DNA from 2 places in the Cyanobacterium sp. IPPAS B-1200 genome. Region 1 is predicted to be linked to the other one. Evidence: predicted binding sites of a transcription regulator. Region 1 holds the regulator's gene; the other holds the start of a gene.
What was found. Region 1 encodes NtcA, which controls nitrogen genes in cyanobacteria. Its sites were predicted from a motif close to TTTGTANCNNNNGNTACAAA; they were not measured.
Positions count from the first base shown of each region.

Region 2: A5482_RS09490 (CmpA/NrtA family ABC transporter substrate-binding protein) is a predicted target of NtcA. The motif match lies at 2,838-2,857, and genes of this name have one in related genera.

Region 1 covers NZ_CP182899.1:714,019-722,400, reverse strand. The annotation lists gene A5482_RS03240 (hypothetical protein) at 1-395, shown strand, start outside; gene A5482_RS03235 (molybdenum cofactor guanylyltransferase) at 348-947, opposite strand; gene A5482_RS03230 (DNA phosphorothioation-associated protein 4) at 1,212-1,667, shown strand; gene ntcA (global nitrogen regulator NtcA) at 1,675-2,352, opposite strand; gene fabI (enoyl-ACP reductase FabI) at 2,499-3,284, shown strand; gene A5482_RS03215 (TM2 domain-containing protein) at 3,503-4,045, shown strand; gene A5482_RS03210 (hypothetical protein) at 4,042-5,109, opposite strand; gene carA (glutamine-hydrolyzing carbamoyl-phosphate synthase small subunit) at 5,357-6,499, shown strand; gene holA (DNA polymerase III subunit delta) at 6,850-7,827, shown strand; gene A5482_RS03195 (aldo/keto reductase) at 7,922-8,382, shown strand, end outside.
Region 2 covers NZ_CP182899.1:2,064,284-2,072,665, forward strand. The annotation lists gene A5482_RS09470 (ribonuclease J) at 1-405, shown strand, start outside; gene A5482_RS09475 (LysE family translocator) at 507-1,115, opposite strand; gene aroH (chorismate mutase) at 1,216-1,611, opposite strand; gene sppA (signal peptide peptidase SppA) at 1,647-2,468, opposite strand; gene A5482_RS09490 (CmpA/NrtA family ABC transporter substrate-binding protein) at 2,927-4,231, shown strand; gene ntrB (nitrate ABC transporter permease) at 4,329-5,168, shown strand; gene A5482_RS09500 (ABC transporter ATP-binding/substrate-binding protein) at 5,297-7,297, shown strand; gene A5482_RS09505 (nitrate ABC transporter ATP-binding protein) at 7,416-8,382, shown strand, end outside.

The DNA of each region.
Region 1 (8,382 bases):
ATGCCATCCGAGCTAGTGAAACCACCAGATTAGCAAGTGAAGGTATTTCAGGATTGGGTTTAGGAGTACAAATGGAAATAGTTGACCAAGCCCAAATTTCTGACATCATGAACACCAGCTTTAAAATTAGGTATAGCACATCTTCATCTTCTCGTAATATAAATCTGAGACAAAGAAGCGATTATACCCTGCGCTACGAAGGAGAAATACCAGCACAATTTGTTAATTATCAGAATAACCGATTTATTGTTAATATTGGTGAATTAGATATTGATCCTCGTCACCTACAGGCCGACACTTCTATCCAAATTGAACTAGAAATTACCCGCACCTTTGGGGAAAATCAGTCAACCCAAACCATTACCGAAAGAAGAGTCCTCGGCCCATTTCGCTAAATCTTCTGGACTGTTGCAATTATATAAAACCCTCTTATCTTTTACCTTAAGGGGGCTTACTTTTTCCTGTTTTAACCATCCCTGAAAGGACTTATTTCCCTCATTAATTGATTTTTTTAAGGATGGAAGACAACTATGGCGGTAAAAACCACATAAACACTCCCACCCTTTTTCATGGGGCGGTAACAAAGCAATTGTTTCGGGTGATACTGTGGATAATAGTTTTAACCATGATTTTATTTCTTGACTATGAAGGTAAATTAAATCACAGGGTAATAGTAAAACCCATTCAGTTTTGATGAAAGATAATCCATGGCAAAAAGCGATTAAAGGCCCTTGGTAGGGGTAAGATTCAATGATAAATTTAGTAGTATTCGGAAAAATAGACTGATATGGATGTTCTGAGGAGGTAATTATAAATACTTGATCACTTAATTCTGTAGCGATTTCGTAAGTTTTAGTCAACAAATATTGTCCATCAATAGTTATTAAAGCCTTATCGAAGCCCATACGGGAGCTTTTTCCCCCTGCTAAAATCAACACAGAAATCATATTATTTAACTGACGTTACGCACTCATTTATAAGTTAGGTTTTATCTGTAAATTTTAACAAGGGGCTTAAGCCCCTTGCCCAACTCCTAGCCCCTGCCCCAACACGTGTATGAACATAGGGTGAACATCCAACGCTTTTACTACCTCAAAATGATTAATTATATTTTTGCGTAACATCAGTTATTTAAAATCTTTGGTACAAACAATGTTGGATAAATTAAAGTTTAATTATCAAGTAATTATCCATTTTTGATTAATAAAAATATGGCTAGTAGGATTAGGATTGACCAAAATAAAGCATCTTTCGTGCAGAGTTTAATTTTAAATAGTGATAACCCAGAGGGGATATTTGAAACCTATGCTGATATTGTGGCATTTGCTGCGGCGGTGGGTAAAAAATATGATTATCGTTCACCCCTTGAACATATAGCCCAAGAGCCTTCCCCTATTAGTTATGATGTTTTCATGTCCCGTGGTTATGATTTATTAATTAATGTTTTGGCAATCACCGCCATGGGTAATTTAGATGTATTTTCGGAGAATGGGGGGCATGAGGATAAGATAAATATTTTTGAACAATATGCCAATGGCGGTTTATCTTATTTACAAGAACAGTTAACAGGGGCGATCGATTATCAGGAAAGACTTTTGCTGCTTTTGAATAAAGAAAGACACAATACAAATCCTACCCAAGAGTTTGATTTAAGTCGTTTTTTGTAACATTCCTTTAGGCGAATTGTTGGCTGAGGGCAACGGGGTTATGGACGGTGATTTTCTTCTTGGTAATGGAAATCATGCCATCTTGGCGGAGTTCTCCTAATAGTCTGGTAACGGTTACACGGGTTGAACCGATCGCCTCTGCGATCGCCTGATGGGACAATTTAAGATCAATAGTAATACCATTTAGGCTAGGAATACCAAAATCACGACAGAGAATCAAAAGAAAACTGACCAAACGGGAAGCCATATCACGGTGGGCAAGGGTTTCAATCATCATTTCTGTTTGCAAAATACGGGAAGACAAACCCTGCAACATCAGACGAGATAACTCAGGATTTTCCTTTAAAGAACGTTGGAAATGCTCAATGGGAGCGGATAATAATTCCACAGGGGTAAAAGCTACAGCATGGTAAAAGCGATCGCTCTTTTGCCCCGTAATCAAAGATAAAACCCCAAAAACACTATTTTCCCTCAAAAGAGCCACAGTAATCTCCTCTCCAGCCTCATAGAGACGAGATAACTTCACCGCCCCCTTAACTAAAAAATAGACCCTTTCCGCAGGATCTCCAGGAAAAAAAATAGTTTTACCCCGTTCAAACTTTTCCATCACAGGGGTGTACATTCCCCCTCCTATTTGACGAAATACCGAGGCGAGGGGTTGCTCTTGAGTAGGTATTGGTTGCATAGACAGTAGTTAATATTTAATAATTGATCGTGCAAATGACGCTTTCTATAAGAAAATAGCTTAAGTGTAAACTAGATAACCATTTTATCGTTTAATCGCTTTAACAGACCATTGTCTTTTATTTCAACCAATAAAATTTATTAATTATGTTAGATTTAACAGGAAAAAACGCCCTCATTACAGGTATTGCCAACAATCGCTCCATTGCATGGGGTATTGCTCAACAATTACACAAAGCAGGGGCAAACATCGGCGTTACCTACTTACCTGATGAAAAAGGACGTTTTCAAAAAAAAGTAGGAGAATTAGTAGAACCCCTTAATCCCAGTGTTTTCTTACCTTGTAATGTCCAAGACGACGCTCAAATTGAAGAAACTTTTAACGCAATCAAAGAGAAATGGGGCAAAATTGACATTCTCATTCACTGTTTAGCCTTCGCCCAAAAAGATGACTTAACGGGTGATTTTAGCAACACTTCCCGTGATGGTTTTAAAACTGCCCTTGATATTAGTGCTTACTCCCTAACCAGTCTTGCCCAAGCTGCCAAGCCATTATTAACCGATGGGGCAAGTATTGTTACCCTTACCTATCTTGGTGGTGTAAAAGTAATCCCTAATTACAACGTGATGGGTATTGCCAAATCTGCCCTAGAAATGAGTGTGCGTTATTTAGCTGCCGAATTAGGTTCCCAAAATGTGAGAGTTAATGCTATTTCCGCCGGGCCTATTCGTACCCTTGCATCTTCTGCGGTAGGGGGTATCCTCGATATGATTCACCATGTAGAAGCCACTGCCCCCCTCAAGCGCACGGTTACTCAAACGGAGGTAGGTAATGCGGCCGCTTTCCTTTGTAGTGATTTATCCAGTGGTATTACTGGGCAGGTTATCTATGTGGATGCTGGTTATGAAATTATGGGCATGAGTCAAGGGTAAGTCTTTTTATTCTTAATTCTTGTTCGTAACTGTCCCTCTTCCTTTTGGGTGGGGGGCTTTTTTTATCGAAAAAATTCGGTCAAAATTTTAGTTAAATTAACTGCAGTGCATGGTTTTGGGATTGCTTTTTGTTGCATGACGGCACAAAAAAGAAAAAGACAAGTCACAATGGAAGGGTAGAAATATTTTATTGCGGTATTTTTTTCGGAGGCAGATTGATGAATAATGTTCCCACCAGTTATCTATTTTGGTTATTTTGGTTAGCTGGTTTTGCTGGAATACATCGTATTTATAATAAAAAGTACGTCAGTGGACTATTTTGGCTATGTACTTTTGGGGTTTTTGGCATCGGACAAATATTAGATCTTTTTTTGATGTCTGATATGGTGGAGGAGCATAATTGGAAAATGCAAAGAAGATTAGGGATGAGTCCTGAAGAAAAATATTTGGCGGGAGGGTTTCATGCACCTAATCAAATTTATACTCCTTCGACACATCCTCCCGTGATGGAGGTTAATCTACAAAAACCATTGCAGGACAAGAATAAACCTCTATCTAATGAGGAGATTATGGTTAAGTTAGCGCAGACGGCTAGTAATCATAATGGTAGATTGTCAGTGACTAGGGCGGTGGTTGATACGGGTTTAACTTTTGAGCAGGTGGAAAGGGGTTTACAGATAATGTCGGAAAAGGGTTATGTGGTTATTAATAATGATCCTGTAAAGGGTCATATTGTCTATGATTTTATGGATATTTGTTAGGTATCTCCGTTAAGGTTAAATACTTTTCCATTCATTAATACTCTGGTGATACCTTTGGATTTGAGACAGGATGCTGTTTTTTCAATGATTCTGGTATCGGGTAGTTTGATTACTTTGCCACGGCGATCGCAAAATCTTTTGGCTACTCGATGATTTTCAAAAATGGGTAGGGTTTTTTGATTACTTTCCTCTTGGGGGATGTTTCCAAGTTCGGCAAAATCTTTGAGAGGACGTGTCATAAGTTCGGCGGTGCGATCGATGGCTAAATAACAGTTACGATTAAATTTAGCTTGGGAAAGAGGTCTTACAATCAATTCTTGAATGTCGATTTGTATTTCTTTGTTATCATCTTCGTCATCAAAATCATCATCATCATCTTCGTCATCGTCTTCATCTTCAACGATTTCTTCCCCAAACATTTCTTTGACGGTGTTAACAGATTCTAAGTTTTTCTGATTTTCCTCTTCCTCGTCGTCGTCAATGTCTTCGTTTTCAGGTTCTGGGGGGGTAGTATCAATGACTTTTTTACTTTTTAAAATTGGTCTTTCGACTTTTTCGGCAGGGGAATTTTCTGCCACAGGGGTAGGGGTTTCTTGAGGTGAATTTTCCTCGGTGTCTTCTGATTCTTCTACTGTTTCGGTGGCTGAATTTTTTACCACAGGGGTAGGGGTTTCGTGAGGTGAATTTTCCTCGATGTCTTCTGATTCTTCTACTGTTTCGGTGGGAGGATTTTCGGCTACGGGGATAGAGATTTCTGGGGGTTTATTTTCTTCTGTTTGTTCTAATTCTTCTGTGATAGAGGGTTTAGATTTTTTGGGGGTTGGTTTTTCTGATGGCTCAGATTGAGATTGAGTTTTTTTCTTTTTGGAGTTGCTACGGGCAAGGCGTTTTTGTTGAATGAGGGAGTCATATTCTTCTTGAGAAAGACTCATTTTTAGGAAACGGCTGACAGTAGAATTACTTACTCCATAGCGATCTGCAAGGGTGGATGATGTTGCATCTGTGCTACGATATAAATCTAATATCTCTGTGCGATCGCCTTCAGATAGTTTTCTGGGACTCATAATGCCAACCCTAGGTATTTTGTAAAACTTACTCTAATTCACTGCCTTTAATAATTTGACCTATCAATGGCTAGTTTGTCAAGAATAGCTGATTTTTGCTGTTAATAGTGATCAATTTGAGATAACTTTTTCATCAATGACCTAAATAATTTCAATATTTTAACCATGACTATATTATATTTCTTGGGTCATAATTAGTTGTCTCCCTTTTGGGAGAAAAAATATATTCAAAAATAAGTCTTTCCTTATGTCTATCTTACAAACCACAAAAGCGATTTTAGTTTTAGCTGACGGCACATCCTACACAGGCTATTCTTTTGGAGCAAAGGGAACTACCTTTGGGGAAGTGGTGTTTAATACGGGTATGACTGGTTATCAGGAAGTATTAACAGATCCTAGTTACTCTGGACAAATTGTTAGTTTTACTTATCCTGAGTTGGGTAATACGGGAGTTAATCCAGAGGATGAAGAATCCTATAAACCCCATGTCAAAGGTGCGATCGCCCGTAACATCAGTAAACGTCCTAGTAATTGGCGCTCTACGGAGTCTTTGCAGGACTATCTAACTCGTCATAAGGTAATTGGTATTTACGGCATCGATACCCGTGACTTAACCCGTCGTTTACGTTCCTCTGGGGCGATGAATGGGGCTATCTCCACAGAAATCCTAGAGCCTGATGAACTATTAATGGAACTGCAAAGCGTACCCTCCATGGCTGGTTTAAACCTCGTTAAAGAGATTTCTACCAAAGAAGTTTATGAATGGGCAGAAGCCACAGATAAGGAATGGGAATTTAGTCACCGTACCAATTTAAGTGATGGGGAAGTATTCACCGTTGTGGCGGTGGATTTTGGCGTAAAACGTAATATTCTGCGTCGTCTAGCTAGTTACGGGTGTAAGGTAATCGTAGTTCCTGCCAATACAAGCCCAGAGGATATTTTAAAATATAATCCCGATGGTATCTTCTTGTCCAATGGTCCAGGAGATCCATCCGCCGTTGCCGAAGGTATTGCCACTGCTAAGACTTTACTCGAAGCTCAAAAACCTACCTTTGGTATCTGTATGGGGCATCAAATCCTTGGGCTTTCTTTGGGGGCAGAAACCTTCAAATTAAAATTTGGTCATCGTGGTTTAAATCAACCCGCAGGATTGAGTCAGAAAGTAGAAATCACTAGCCAAAACCATGGATTTGCCGTTACCGAGGAATCTTTGGGCGCTGATATAGAAATTACTCACCTCAATTTAAACGATCGCACCGTAGCAGGTTTGAAACATAAAACTTTACCTTTCTTCTCGGTACAGTACCACCCCGAAGCCAGTCCTGGCCCCCACGATGCTGACTATCTTTTTGAGCAGTTTGTGAAACTAATGCGAGATCATAAAAAATAAGAACCGTTAAGACTTTGTGCCCACGTTATTTAGGAAGACAGTTCACCAAAACTAAGTCTTATCTCGTTGATGCCAGAGATGCAAATGCGGCAATTAATATCCGAAATTAAGGATAATGAATAAGATTGACTCAGTTTACTTACAATCTCTGGAAACCATTTCCAGAGAAACTTTCTCCCCTCTAAAACAGGACATAAAGTCTGTCACTAAATTTGTAAGACATAATAGTAAAAGATTTTAAAAATTTACTACTACGTTAGTTTTTGACAAGTCCATACCACATCATCTGTCGTGTGGGATAGTCTATTAGTTATTTATATTCTCGATTTCTCCTAACCTTAACTTTTTCCATGCCAATTTATTATTATTGGGGCGAAGATGATTTTGCCTTGAATCGGGCGATCGCCCTTATAAAAGAAGATAAAATAGATCCAAACTGGGTACAGTTTAACTATGAACAAATAAATGGTGACAAAGAAGACAATATCAGACAAGCCTTGATGGAAGTGATGACTCCTCCCTTCGGTAATGGCGATCGCTTTGTATGGCTAAATAATACAACCATATGCCAAAGCTGTAGCGATGAATTACTCTCATTACTCAAAAACACCCTGCCACAGATACCAGAAAACAGTCACCTACTCCTCACCAGTCGCAAAAAACCCGATGCCCGCATCAAAAGCACCAAATTAATCAATAAATATACTCAGATAAAAGAATTTTCTCTTATCCCCATCTGGCAAACCGATACTCTCATCAAAAGAGTAGAAGAAACAGCCCAAGAAAAAAATATTAAACTAAGCCCCTCCGCCATTAAAACCCTAGCCACCTGTGTAGGTAACGACACTCGCCTATTGTGGCAAGAATTAGACAAACTCGCCCTCTATCAAGGAGATAACCCCCAACCCATCACCCAAGAAACTGTTTTTGCCCTTGTCAACGTCAGTAACCAAAACAGTCTCCAACTAGCCCAAGCAATTCTGAAACAAGACACAGGCAAAGCCCTCCAATTAACCCAAGAATTGATTAATTTAAATGAACCAGCCCTCAGAATAGTTGCTACCCTAGTAGGACAATTTCGCACTTGGGCAATGGTAAAAACGGTCATCGAATCAGGGGAAAAAGACGAAAAAAAAATCGCCACCCAAGCCGATGTTAGTAACCCCAAAAGAATTTATTTTCTCAGAAAAGAAGTTAGTAATATTTCGGCCCACAAACTGCAATCATCCCTTCCCATCCTCCTCGATTTAGAATTAGGTTTAAAAAGAGGGGAAAATCCTTTAAATGCCCTACAAAAAGCCATCATTCAGTTGAGTAACTTAAAGTAGCCCAATAACTAAGTGCTTTCTCAAAAGTCCATGGGTTCTGAGAAATATGGTAAAGTTATGTTAAGAAGACTATCCATTAACCGAGCTTTTCTCTATGCTATACCGTAGATTTGGTAGAACAGAATTACAAATGCCCGTATTCTCCTGCGGAGGAATGCGCTACCAATACAAGTGGCAAGATGTACCTTTCAAAGACATACCCCAAGACAATCAAGATAACTTAGAAGCGGTTATTAAACGCAGTATAGCCCTTGGGATAAATCATATCGAAACCGCAAGGGGTTATGGCTCATCAGAAATGCAGTTAGGGCGTATTTTGCCCCAATTTCCCAGAGAAGAATTAATAATTCAAACCAAAGTTTCTCCCCATAGCGATAGCCGTAAGTTTAGGGAAAATTTTGATAAATCCTTGGCATATCTCCAACTAGACTATGTAGATTTATTAGGTATCCATGGAATTAATACTCCCGAATTGCTAGAAATGAGTATTAAAAAAGGGGGATGCCTTGACGAGGTGCGAAAACTACAGGCAGAAGGTAAGGTAAAGTATGTGGG
Region 2 (8,382 bases), 1.4 Mb from region 1:
GATGGTGTCATTACCGTAGTTGCAGCGGTTAACTATCAGGGCAGACTATTAGAAGAGCCTCAAATTAATCTTCGTGGGGTTGTTAGTAAAATTGAGATGTCCATGTTGAAACGGTTGATTAGCCGTAATGTTGATAAGACTATAGGCGATCGCATCAAGAGTGCTTTATTATTGAATGGTAATGAAGAAATCAACTGGTCGAGTATTCGTCTTGATGTAGAAGCTAGTTTAGACAGATTAATTCAAAGGGAATTAAGAAGTAATCCTTTGGTTGTCTTCATGTTACAAGTACAACCAGACATCAACGACAACAACAGCGATGATGATGATGATAACAGCGATGGGGAAAATAACGGTGATGGTAAATTTACTCGCCGTCGTCGCTCTGTAGTTACCACCTACTAATAATAATTAGGTAGATAATTCCACGATATTAAATGGGGACGTAGTACATAAACTATTGCGTCCTCATTTTATGTAAACAAACAAAAAATAAATAATTGTTTTTACTGAATAATCATAAATATACCCACACAAGTTATGATACAACCTGCGGAAATATTTATTATTTTACCCATTTTTTGATCGATTAAAAACTTTGACTTACCCGCAATAAAAGCATAAATTAATTTCACGCCTCCCACGCTCAAAATTGTTATTAAAATGATAATAAGGGTGTCAAAAAAAGAAATATTACTGACATCTACAAAAGCAGGTAAAAAACCTAGGTAAAAAAGGGTTGCTTTTTGATCTCCAAGGGTAATAAATAATCCTGTTAAAAAACTGGAAGAAAGAGATTTTATATCTGCTTTTTCGAGGACTTGATTATTAGTTTTTGCTTTAAAAATAGTAATCCCAATAAATATCAAATATATTCCGCCGATATACTTTATCAACACAAAAAAGTTTCCCATGGTGTCTTCCAAAAAAGACAATCCCCAGAGGGTAATTATGATAAAAATAATATCTCCTGCAACAATACCAAGGGTAGTAAAAAAACCATGGATAAAACCACCCCTAGCACTCTTGGCAGACACAGTTAACACACTAAGACTAGGGATTGATGCTAGTATTGTCATAGCCCCAAATAAACCCAGAATGTTAGCCCAAGTCATATTAAAAATTGATATTTAAAAATAACGTTTTTTTGACAACAACACAGTTAAAACGAAAAAATTATAAATACAATACTGAGATATTAAAACCTCATTATTCTTAATATCTGGAAAATTGAGCCAAACTCCAATCAGGGCGCAAATTTTGGGCTTTGCGTAAATAAGGGTGATAAATTTCGCTAGGAGGTTTGGTGGTGTTGAAGTAAATTAGAACTCTGATACAACGCTCTAGGCTACCTTCTACCTTCATTTGTTGTAAGTCGAGGAGGGGTACATTGGCCCAGTGGGGACGCTCCCGTGCGATCGCAGCAGGGAAGGCTATATCTAAATCAGGGGTAGCAGTAAAAATAACACTAATGACATCATCATAATCAAGTTGATTGCGAGTCTCAATTTCCATCATCAACTCACTGATAGCATCTCTCATGGCATCAATAGTATTACTCTGAGCTGTAGTTGCCCCTCTAATTGCCCGTACTTTCCACATGGGTGACATTACTCCTTTCCCGACTGAATGCGAATGATCATAAACTAAGGACGATATAACCATAAAGGTTGTCCATTGGTTGCAACTTCAAATTCTAACCAATTAATAGCTGAACCTACACCTGATTTTACCTGACTACGACCATTAAGCAAACGATTAATTAATGGTTTTGGTTCCTCGATAGTGTCGCATTCGGTTTTTTCAGGATCCAGTTTAACCAACTCACAAGCCCAACGACGGGCATCTTCTTCTCCACCGAGTCTATCTACCAATCCTAATTTTAAAGCCTGTTCTCCGCTAAAAATACGACCATCAGCAAAACTCTTCACTGTTTCTACAGATAGATTACGTCCTTCGGCAACGGTTTGCACAAACTGTTCATAACTGCTGTCAATCAGTTGTTGTAAAATTTCCCTTTCTTCTGGGCTTAAATTGCGATCAAAGGACAATATATCTTTATAAGGGCCAGATTTTATCACCTGAAAAGATACCCCTACTTTATCCAACAACTTTTCTAGGTTATTACCCCGAATGATAACCCCGATACTGCCTGTAATGGTGCCAGGGTTGGAAACAATGTGATTTACCCCTACCCCAATATAAACTCCTCCAGATGCAGAGATATTACCAAAACTAGCAACTATCTTGATTTTCTCTCCCAACTTTCTCAGGGCTGAATATATTTCCTGAGAGTCCGCAACAGTACCTCCGGGGGAGTCGATGCGCAATAGTAGGGCTGGATATTTTTTCTCTTCAACAGTTTTTAATGCTTCTAAAACCTGTACACGGGTACTTGAGCCGATAGCTCCATTAATTTCAATTTTGGCAATTTTCTTTTTTGTGTTGGGTTTAAAGGGCCAGATCATTCTTATTTTTTTACGGATTCTTTGATGGTAGTATGAAAACTCCCCTGATTATAGCAAGGTTAAGGATGGGATCAACTTATCTTTGGTTAAAAAGTCCCTTATTTTCAGTTACTTATTAATAAATCCCACTACTTTTCATCGTTACAAAATAGATCCTCTTCTACAATCATCACAGATTTTATTTTATTTTCCGATTTTTATTGATCCACAAAATCGCATTCTGAATATTTCATTCTTTTTTTTTACCCTATTCTTCTTTCCCACAATCCCCTACCCTTATTCAGCAACAGTAAATTTCAATATCAATCATAGAGAAAAGTATGCGTTTTTATCATTTTATTTTAGCATTTAATTCATATAAAACTGCGGATGGTAACAATTGATACCGAGAAATAATTGTAAAGAAAATATAAATTTAACAACGATTTAATTAATATGTCTTAACGTAGCGAAGAAAAATGAGCAGATTATCCCGCAGAAAATTCCTTGTCACCAGTGGTTTAACAGCCGTAGGAGCGGCCATATTACATGGTTGCGGTGCAGACAATGGCACAACAACCGTCGAACAAGTAGAAACCATTGACATGGGAGAAAACGCTCCCGAAACCACTTCTGCCAAGTTTGGTTTTATCGCCCTCACCGATGCTTCTCCCTTGATTATTGCCCTAGAAAAAGGGATTTTTGCCAAATATGGTATGACCGATGTGGAAGTATTAAAACAAGCCTCTTGGCCCGTTACTCGAGATAATATTGAGTTAGGTTCGGCGGGTGGTGGTATTGACGGGGCGCACATTCTAACTCCCATGCCCTACCAGATGACATTGGGAACCACCACTAATCAACCTGTACCGATGTATATTTTGGCTCGTCTCAATACCAATGGTCAAGCAATTTCCGTTAGTAACGCTTTCCCTGATATAACCTTGGATTCTGCCGAAAGATTACAAGAGGCGGTGGCTCAAGCTACTGCGGAAGGTAGGGACTTCACCGCAGCGATGACTTTTCCTGGGGGGACTCACGATTTATGGATGCGTTATTGGTTAGCAGCTAACGGTGTTAATCCTGACGGTGATGCTTCCGTGGTACCTGTACCCCCTCCACAAATGGTGGCAAATATGAGAACGAATACCATGGATACCTTCTGTGTAGGAGAGCCTTGGAATGCTCAGTTGGTAGGACAAGGGGAAGGATATTCTGCCCTTGTGACTGGGGAGTTATGGAACAATCATCCCGAAAAAGCCTTTGCGATGCGTAAAGATTGGGTTGACCAAAATCCAAAAGCGGCTCGTGCTTTGTTGATGGCGGTTTTAGAAGCTCAACAATGGTGCGATCGCCCCGAAAACATCGAAGAAATGTGTCAAATAGTATCCCAAAACAGATGGTTTAGAGTACCTTACGAAGACATCGTCGAAAGATCTAAAGGAAATATTGATTTTGGTACAGGGAGAGTAGAAGAAAACTTTGAATATGCCATGAAATTCTGGCGCGACAACGCTTCCTATCCCTATAAAAGTCATGACCTATGGTTTTTAACCGAAAATATCCGTTGGGGTTATATTCCTGCGGATACCGACACCCAAGCCCTCGTAGATGAGGTTAATAGAGAAGACTTGTGGAGAGAAGCCGCCGAGGCGATCGGCACTCCCGCCGATCAAATCCCCACCGAAACATCAAGGGGAGTGGAAACCTTCTTTGATGGCACTACCTTTGATCCCGAGAATCCTCAAGCCTACTTAGATAGTCTCGAATTCAAAGCAATTTAAAAAAAAGGTTTTAGGTGTTAGGTATTTATGGGAGTAATAAGACATTTATGAAAGTCAAACTCCCCTGTTATCAATTATCAATTATTAATTAAATATCATGGTTGCTCAAACAGGTTCACTCAAAAAAAATAATCCGATCAATTCTGTCTTAAAAGCTGTTTTCAAATCTCCTCAAAAAATTATCGCGCCTATTGTCGCTTTATTTATTCTGTTAGTTATCTGGCAAATCCTAGCATCCCCCGAAGATATGGCATTACCTACTCCCATCGAAGTAATCCAAGACACTTGGGATCCCTACATCATTGATCCTTTCTTTGATAACGGCGGGGTTGACAAAGGATTATTTTGGCAAATTCTTGCCAGTTTAAGAAGAGTCGCCATTGGTTTTTCTCTCGCCACCGTTGTGGGTATTGCCTTGGGAATTTTAATTGGTAGTAACAAATTATTTTACTCCGCCCTTGACCCCATATTTCAGGTACTAAGAACCATCCCCCCCCTTGCATGGTTACCCATTTCCCTCGCCGCCATGCGTCAGGCTGATCCTAGTGCTATTTTTGTAATTTTTATCACTGCAATTTGGCCCATCATTATCAACACCACCGTAGGAGTGCAACAAATTCCCCAAGATTATCGTAATGTTTCTAGGGTATTGCATCTTTCTAAAATTACATTCTTTTTCAATATCCTTATTCCTTCCACCCTTCCCTATATTTTCACTGGCCTAAAAATCGGTATCGGCTTATCTTGGTTAGCAATTATTGCCGCAGAAATGTTGGTAGGTGGTGTGGGTATCGGTTTCTTTATCTGGGATGCCTACAACAGCGGTTTTATGTCAGAAATCATTATTGCCCTCATCTATGTGGGAATTATTGGCTTACTTCTCGATCGCCTCGTAAGTTTTATTGCTTCCTTAGTGGTTGCCGAAGAACAAAAGTAGAGTTTAGGGAATGGGAACAGGGAATGGTTAAACGATATTTAAAATCAACACTTCTCTGTTTTTAGCTCCTCCAGTGCATATAAAAGTTTTTATTATCAATAATCCATTATCCATTATCAATTATTATCATGTCTTCATTTATAGAAATTGATCAACTAGACAAAGTATTCCCCCTCCCCGATGGCGGTCAATATATCGCCCTCAAAAATATTGATTTAAAAATCAAAAAAGGGGAATTTATCTCTCTCATCGGACACTCTGGGTGCGGTAAATCCACCCTTTTAAATATGGTATCAGGGTTAGACTTGCCTAGTAATGGCGGGGTAATCCTTGAGGGAAGACAAATTCAAGGGCCAGGGCCCGATCGCATGGTAGTCTTTCAAAACTACTCCCTCCTGCCATGGTTGAGCGTAAGGCAAAATATCGCCTTGGCAGTCAATGAGGTGATGAAAGATTTATCCCCCGCCGAGAAAAAAGCCGTAGTCAATCAGGCCATTACCATGGTGGGTTTACGCCATGCTGCCAACAAAAAACCTGGTCAACTATCGGGGGGTATGAAACAGCGCGTTGCGATCGCCCGTGCCTTAGCCATTAAACCCAAAGTATTACTACTAGACGAACCCTTTGGAGCATTGGATGCCCTCACCAGAGGTAACCTACAAGAAAAGTTAATGGAAATTGTGGAGCAGAACCATGTAACGACCATTATGGTAACCCATGATGTGGATGAAGCCCTATTATTATCAGATCGGGTAGTGATGCTCACCACAGGACCAGAAGCCCATATTGGGCAAATCCTCGAAGTACCGATCCCCCGTCCACGACACCGCCTAGAGGTAGTAAATCACCCCAGTTACTACGCCCTACGTAACGACATGGTCTACTTCCTCAACCAACAAAAACGATCCAACAAAACCAAAACTGTGGTGGGTCCTCTTACCATCGCCGCCAATGGCTTAGAAAAAATCAACCTCAATTTGGGCTTTATGCCCCTTACCGATTCTGCACCCCTCATCATTGCCAAAGAAAAAGGTTTCTTTGAGGAGGAAGGATTAAGCCAAGTTACCCTTAGCCGTGAGAAAAGTTGGAAAACTATCTGCTCTGGGGTAGTCGAAGATCGCCTTGATGGGGCTTCTATGTTGGCAGGAATGCCCCTGAGTATGACCCTTGGGGCAAGGAATAAAACTCCTGTTTCCGTGGTGACAGCCATGGTACTAAGTCGTAATGGTAACTCTATTACTTTAAGTAAAAAATTCGCTCAACAAGGAGTAAAAACCCTCGAAGACTTACAAAGAGCGATCGCCTCTACCCCCGACGCAGTCCACACTTTTGGCATGGTTCACCCCTCCTCCATGCACAACCTCATGTTACGTTACTGGTTAGCCTCTGGAGGCATCGATCCTGATCAGGATGTGGCTCTTTCCGTCATTCCCCCTGCCCAAATGGTAGCAAACCTCAAGGCAGGAAACATTGATGGTTATTGTGTGGGAGAGCCTTGGAACACCCATTCCGTGTTGGACGATTATGGATATGTCATCGCCACCGACTTAGATATATGGGCAAGTCACCCCGAAAAAGTGTTGGGAGTCAAAGAAGAATGGGCCAATAAATATCCCCTTACCCATATCGCCTTGATTAAAGCCCTCATCAGAGCCTGTGAATATTGCGATGATCGCCGTAACCGTCAAGAAATTTTAGAAATTTTGGCAAAATCAGAATATTTAGGAGTATCCCCAGAATACCTCAAACCAGGTTTTACAGACCCCTATCGCCGTAACTTAGAAGATGAACCAGAAAATCTTTTCCGTTACAATCAATTTTTTGTAGATCAAGCCAATTACCCCTCCCGCTCAGAGGGATTATGGGTACTAACCCAGTTGGCAAGATGGGGTTATATATCCTTCCCTCGCAACTGGATCGAGGTACTAGAAAGGGTGCGCCGTCCCGATCTTTTAGGGGAGGCTTTACGTCAGTTAAATTTACCTGATTCTGCTCCCAGTCGTCAGAATATAACCTTCTTTGATGGTATGGTATTCAATCCTGATGATCCCCTCGGCTACCTTGAAAGACTTAGTATTAAACGAGATTTTCGAGTCTCGGAGGTACTTTTGGATCAACCAGTAGGATAGTTTTTCAACCATGATCTTTCTTAATAAGGCAAAAGAACTAAGAATGGACAATTAATTTTTTTCTTTCCTTATTTTGAATAATAAAATTTCTATCACAAACAAATTAGGTATAAGGACAATGCAAACCGTGGCAAATTCTCAAGTTAAATTATCAAAAGAAGATCAGGCTTTTTTAAATATCAGTGGCGTTTCTAAGGTATATCCCACCGAAAAAGGTGAATATGTAGTTTTAGATGGGGTAGATCTTCAGGTTAAAAAAGGTGAGTTTATCTGTTTAATCGGTCATTCTGGCTGTGGCAAATCAACCCTTTTAAATATGGTGGCAGGTTTTCATGGCCCTTCTAGTGGCACTGTCACTCTCCATGATAAAGCCATCACCGAACCAGGACCAGACCGCATGATGGTGTTTCAAAACTATTCTTTGCTACCCTGGAAGACTGCTTATGAAAATGTTTATCTGGCCGTGAATACGGTATATGGGGATAAGTCAGATTTAGAGAAAAAGGAAATTGTTAATCATCACCTAGAAATGGTGGGTTTAACGGAGGCTGCCCACAAAAAACCAGGACAAATTTCGGGGGGGATGAAACAAAGAGTGGCGATCGCCCGTGCCTTAGCCATCAAACCAGAAGTATTAATTTTAGATGAACCTTTTGGAGCGTTAGATGCTATCACCAAGGAGGAGTTACAGGAAGAATTATTAAAAATTTGGGCTGATAATGGTTTGACGGTGTTAATGATTACCCATGATATTGATGAAGCCTTATTTTTAGCTGATCGCATCGTCATGATGACCAATGGTCCTAGTGCTAAAGTTGGAGAAATTATGGAACTTCCTTTTGATCGCCCTCGCATTCGGGATCGTGTCACCGAAGATCCTCGTTATTATGAATTACGTAACGAAGCCATCGACTTTTTGTATAATCGTTATGCTCATTCTGAAGATCCCAGCGATGCGGAAGAGATTGAGATGGAAGAAGAGTCGAGTAATAAAGGTAAAATATTTGGGGCGATCGCAGGGGTTATTTTAGCTAGTATTGTAGGGATAACCATGTGGCAATCCTTTTCTAATCGTCCTACTGCCA